DNA from 2 places in the Priestia sp. SRI_019 genome. Region 2 is predicted to be linked to the other one. Evidence: predicted binding sites of a transcription regulator. Region 2 holds the regulator's gene; the other holds the start of a gene.
What was found. The regulator LexA, encoded in region 2, represses DNA repair genes until DNA is damaged. The targets are predictions, from matches to a motif close to CGAACATATGTTCG.

Region 1 (3,186 bases), on a different contig from region 2:
TAACGCCTGTTTCCGTTATACATTGCCCGTGCTTGTAATACGTAAGGTATACTTTTTTATGTGTATGGAGCGCTTCGATCAAGGTAAAATTAATTTGTTCCATTTGATCTTCTGTTAAAAAAGGTTGAGGTATTTCTGAGTGCTTTTTTATAACTTCTTGTAATCCTCTGTATTGCTCTGGCATAGTGGCAAATGGTCGCCACTTTTTCATTCCTCTGTTTTGCATATCATCTTCCTCCTTTATGCTTTATGACCTCCTAAAAGGCCGTTTCGATAACGAGCTGTTGAATGCTTGAGATGGCTTGAAGCTCGCAAAACGCTATTCTTCCCATAACGCATCTGTATTTCATCAATTGTTTTAGCAAGGGCATAGGCTTTTTCACGCTGATCAATATCTTCAAATAAACTCATTTGCTCTTCTTCTTGAATACTCGTGTTCGATAAAGAAATTCCAATCGATCGAATGGGCATTCCGCTATCAAACGTGTGTAGTATGGTTAAACAATAAGGAAAGATATCTTGACTTAGGTTCGAAGCCCGCCCCATTTTCTTTTGTCTTGAGAAGCCGCCACCTGTTTGTTTGCTGTAGCCAATGGATAAATGAATAGTTTGTGCCACGACTTGATGCATACGTAAACGAAAGCACACATCATCTAACAGCTCTAATAGCAACAATTCCACTTCTTTTCGATTTGTATAGTCTCGAAATCGAAACAGAATTTGACTCTTCCCGAATGATCGAGAGCTCGGAATATACACGTCAGAAATGCGACTAAAATCAATTCCATTTGCATGTTGGTGGATTTCTTCTCCCAAGACACCAAATTCTTTACGTAACATCTCTACAGAAGAAAGAGCGAGTTCTTTGATGGAGTGAATGCCCAAACGATTTAAGCGTCTTTCCGTAGCGGATGAGATTCCCCAGAAATCCTTCATTGGGTGAATCGACCATAACTTAAAAGGAATATCTTCGTATCGCCAATAAGCAACCCCTGTTGGGCTATTCTTGGCCTCATGATCTAAGCTCACCTTAGCCAGTAAGAGATTCGGACCGATTCCTGCCGTGGCTGTAAGCCGTGTTTTACGATAAATCTCGTTGATGATTTTACGGGCTAATTCGTCTGGTGTACGAGCGAATAAATGTAAAGAAGCTGTCGCATCAATAAACAACTCATCAACGCTATATGCATGGAAATCTTCAGGAGCGACATACTGTAACACTAAACTAGAAATATAGTTCGAGGCCTTGACATACCTTTTCATGGATGGGTTTACGACATGGATATCTTTCCTTCTAGGAATGTCGAAAAGACGGCTGCCTGTTTTGATCCCTTCTTTCTTTAATAAGGGTGTGGCAGCTAACACAACTGATCCCGACCGCTTTGTATCTCCTACAACTGCCAACTTTGTTTTTAATGGATCTAGCCTACGTATCACGCATGAAACAGAAGCAAAGAATGCCTTCATATCAATACAAATAATGACTCTGTTTGGAAGATATTCATAATCCATTGGAATAACTCCTTGAATAAAGAACGTTTGTTCTCTATTATATACGAACAAACGTTCTTTATTCAATAAAAAACTCTAAATTTTTCCCGATTATTGTTACTATAATAAGTGAAAAGAGCATCACATATAAACGGGAAGAACGGAGGGGTGACCTATGAATAGAAAAATGCCTAATTATATTATCTTTTCATCATGGTTTTTGTTTTTAGTTCTTTTATGGATTATCTTCTCATTTTTTAAAGGTGAAAATGGACAGTGGTGGTCTATGTATCGTTTAAATATAAAAAAATATGGTCCTTGGGCTTTAGAGGTTTCTTACATAAAAATTAGTTTTGCTGCTTTTATCTCTTTATTAATAGCTTATATGATGAGTTTTGGCTTCAAAAAGAAAAGATAAAAAGACCTTAATTAATTTGTTAATAAGGTCTTTAAGGAAACAGAAACGTTTGTGATTCTAGACAGTGATTTTACATTAGAAAAGTACTATGTCTAGAGATAAGCTGTTGATTGTCAAATTACTAGCTCAGGAGATAAAAGTAAGCGTTCTTTATAAGACTTAGAATACTCCATTTCTTGAAGCAATAAATCAACTACTTTTTCCTTTCAGATGTTTAGCTGATATTAAAAAGTTTTATAAGTTTCGTAGTACTATATTTACAAACTTTCTTGACTTACTTGCATATCATTCAATCAAATTAATTAAAAGAATAGTATACGCGATTAGAATATGATTTATAAATTTTTTTAAAAAAAACCGTTATTGACTCACTTAGCGTACGCATTTTGAATAAAAATCTGGATTTTTAATATTACTTTTATTTTAATAATGGATAATGAACGGAAGATTGATAATTTTTAAAATTTTATTAAAAAAGTTTATTTTTTATATTGAAATATGTAATTTGACTGTTTATAATACAAAAAAGATAAGTTATTTACAGTTTAAGTTGTCTGAAAATTTAATTTTTTATGAAGAATATTATTAATGGGGGTTTCACCGTGTCAAACAAAGTACCGTTTTCTTTTATAGTAATCATTGGTTTAATGTTATTTGCATTATTTTTTGGAGCTGGAAATTTAATATTCCCTGCCATGCTTGGTCAGTCAGCGGGAGCAAATATCTGGTCAGCAAATGCGGGTTTTTTAGTTACTGGAGTAGGCTTACCCTTACTTGGTGTACTAGCTTTTGGATTCTCCGGAAAGGAAGATTTACAATCATTAGCAAGTCGCGTACATCCTATCTTTGGTTTAATATTTACAACTGTTCTTTATCTAGCTATTGGACCTTTATTTGCTATCCCACGAACAGGTAACGTCTCTTTTGAAATCGGACTTAAACCTTTCATTTCTGAAGGCTCTAGTTCTATGGCTTTACTCGTGTTTACTATTATATTTTTCAGTATTACATGCTTTTTTTCTCTCAATCCGGCGAAAATTGTCGATATTGTCGGAAAATTCTTAACGCCAATTAAATTAACATTCATCGGAATTCTAGTTCTAGTAGCTTTTATTCATCCTATTGGAAAATTTCAAGCACCTACAGAAAAATATGTAACAAACTCTTTTTTCAATGGGTTCCAAGAAGGATACCTAACAATGGATACTCTTGCATCTTTCGTTTTCGGAATCATTATTATCAATGCAATTAAAGAAAAAGGCGCTAAAACAAAGAAG
Region 2 (3,186 bases):
AAATAAATTATAGTAATGCTGGCCAAATAGATGATTCATCAAAAGCTGATCCGTTTTAGAGTCTGTCGATTTAGAAATACATGAAAACACATGGTCTGTTATGACGTAATAGGTTTCAGGAGCCCACCTTTCATACACGTGTTTAGTATTATACGTTTTAATATACTCATGATTGTGTGCAGAAATAAACGCTTTCCCGTCAGGCGTATAGCTATTTAGCTGCCCAGTACGAAATAAAGTTGTGGAATTAATTTCTTGCTCTTGATTTACCGTTACATAACTTAACACAAACATCCGTTCATCGATAAAATAAGGAAGGCTCCCAACGTGCTGTTCACGCGTGGCTTCTTTCTTGATGTGTTCGTTCAAAAATGGCGCAAGCTGTGAAAAAATATAATCTTGCACTTTGCTATAGCGATGATGTTCATAGGTAATGGTGGATCCGTGCTCTTCAGCAAGCTTCGGTTCTAATACACGAAAATGATTCATGAATTCTAAAATATCATCATAGGTGTAATGATTATGGCTCATCTCAGTGCGAATGGTCATGACGCCAATTTCAAAAGGACATAAAAAAACATCCACAGACAGCACGTTGCTAGACACGGTGGTGGAGGAAGTGTGTAACGTAATGGTATGGTCTATTTTTTTTGAAAATCGAAGCAGCCCTTCTTTTTCGCACGAGTCAGGGAATAGAATACATTCAATGTAAGGAAGAAAATATTGATCCAGGCTATCATGAGATACGTAATACTGTTCTCCGTAGTATTCTTTTTCTAAATGTTTGTTTTGAATGGAAAAAAAATCGAACAAATTTTCTTTCAGTGCATGAACAAGCTGCTCTTTATTTTTTCGATCAAAGGAAAAAGGAAAAAGAAACATGTTCATTGCTTTGGTAGGTACAATGGTTTGAAATGGTTCTGTTTTCCTTGGTGTATTGGTCATAAACTACATCCTTCTTATGGTCGGTTGTATTTCCTTGTAAGAGTCGCGGAAATGCAGATAGAAAGTAAAAGGTGAAACAAGCTTTACAAAAACCGTTCTACCTGCCTGCGGTGATTCAACGTATCATTTATAATATGCCAATTTTTTTAGAAAACAAACGTAAAAAAAACCAACTAACATCATGATTAGTTGGTTTTACATACAGTGTCTGATTAGTGAATCGTGCGATATACACCAGTTACTTTTCCTAAAATCGTTACGTGGCGAAGAATAATAGGCGCCATCGTTGAATTTTCAGGCTGTAAACGAACGAAATTTTCTTCTTTAAAGAAACGTTTTACCGTTGCTTCGTTGTCCTCGGTCATAGCGACCACAATATCTCCATTATTAGCTGTTTGCTGCTGACGTACGATTACCATATCGCCATCTAGAATACCAGCTTCAATCATACTTTCTCCCATAATTTCAAGCATAAATACATGATCATCTGGAGAAACGAATTTATCTGGAAGAGGGAAATATTCTTCCACATTTTCAACGGCTGTTATAGGAAGACCCGCTGTTACTTTACCGATGACAGGAACATTAATGACATTGCTTTTAGGGATGTTTACTTCATCTAGCTGAAGAACTTCGATTGCTCTTGGTTTTGTTGGATCTCTGCGAATTAACCCTTTGCTTTCTAAACGAGCTAAATGCCCGTGTACAGTGGAGCTAGAGGCTAATCCTACCGCTTCCCCAATCTCGCGAACAGAAGGCGGATAGCCTTTTAATTTTACTTCGTGCTTAATAAAATCTAGTATGTCTTGTTGACGTTTTGATAGCTTCATATTTTTCACCTCGATTTTAGCTATTCTTTAGGTGAATTATACCACGTGGTGTGTCAATATACAAACATAAGTTCGAAGAATTCCATTGACAGAAACAAATGTTCTCAATAAAATAAGAACATATATTCTGATAGGGGGATCATAATATGCAACAATTCTTACATTCTATGAAACATTACGCTATTTTTTTTGCAGTTATCGCTGCACTTACATATGTATTGACGCTGGTTTTAGGAGCGGATAAAGTAGATTTAGACAAATATTCAACGGTTACTATTACAAAAGGAGATACGCTTTGGGACTTGTCCAACAAGTATCATAATCACCATCATTTGACCACCAATGAATTTGTCAAATGGGTTGAAGACGTTAATGATTTAAACTCAGATACTGCCCAGTCTTTATCTCCTGGAGATAAATTATATATTCCTGTTTTAAAAAATGAGTTACATAATCAAGTGGCAATTGAACAGTAGTGTGTAACGGCCGTTCCTGAATATTGTTAGAAGCCGAAAAGGTCGTGATAAAAGTGGACGCCATTATTTATTGCCGTGTCAGTACGGATAAAAAAACCCAAGAAACATCTTTACAGCGCCAGCAAGAAGAATTAAAAAAGCTTGCTAATCTTCATCATCTAGAGGTGAAAAAAGTCGTGATGGAAAAAGCAAGCGGATATGATGTAGACAGAGAGGGTATTTTGGATGTTCTTCATACAATGAAAGAAGAGAAAATATCCGTGCTGCTCATTCAAGACGAAACACGATTAGGCAGAGGAAATGCCCGAATTGCGCTGCTTCATGCTTTTCATAAAGAAAATGCTACCATCTATACGATTAGTCATCAAGGTCAGCTTCAGCTTTCAGAATCTGATTCAATGGTGTTAGATATTATTAGCTTAGTGGAAGAGCATCAGCGGAAATTACATAATGCTAAAATTAAAAGAGGAATGAAAAGAGCCGTAGAAAACGGTTATCGTCCGCAGAAAAATTTAAAAAATCAAGGAGTTAACTCGGGAAGAGAAAAAAAAGAAGCGCCGATTGAAGAAATTGTCCGCCTTCGTCATAACGGCTTAACCTTTGCTGAAATTTCAGTTACGCTAAAAGGTTTTGGTTATAATATTTCAAAAGCGACGGTACATCGCCGCTATCAAGAGTACCAAGAGAGTGCTCAATCTCTTGATAAAACGAAAGAGATTTAGTAAGATGACTACATGTTGCCGGAGCGGTTCGGTAATTTTAATTATTGATTATAAGGAGATAGGTTTTATATGCTATCAAAAGATAAACTTGCTCGTATTAATGCTCTTTCAAAAAAGGCAAAGGCTGAAGGGCTGACAGAATCTGAAGCGAAAGAACAGCAAGAGCTACGTCAGGAATATTTAAAAGTTTTCCGACAATCTATGACAAATCAC

Region 1: AC2YJL_RS15055 (Y-family DNA polymerase) is a predicted target of LexA. The motif match lies at 1,557-1,570, and genes of this name have one in related genera.

The regions. Positions count from the first base shown of each region.
Region 1 is NZ_JBYCZN010000002.1:939,552-942,737, forward strand. Features, by position in the region: gene AC2YJL_RS15050 (YolD-like family protein) at 1-226, opposite strand, end outside; gene AC2YJL_RS15055 (Y-family DNA polymerase) at 241-1,512, opposite strand; gene AC2YJL_RS15060 (hypothetical protein) at 1,667-1,909, shown strand; gene brnQ (branched-chain amino acid transport system II carrier protein) at 2,512-3,186, shown strand, end outside.
Region 2 is NZ_JBYCZN010000001.1:804,926-808,111, forward strand. Features, by position in the region: gene AC2YJL_RS04095 (magnesium transporter CorA family protein) at 1-945, opposite strand, end outside; gene lexA (transcriptional repressor LexA) at 1,158-1,775, opposite strand; gene yneA (cell division suppressor protein YneA) at 1,922-2,251, shown strand; gene AC2YJL_RS04110 (YneB family resolvase-like protein) at 2,305-2,973, shown strand; gene AC2YJL_RS04115 (DUF896 domain-containing protein) at 3,043-3,186, shown strand, end outside.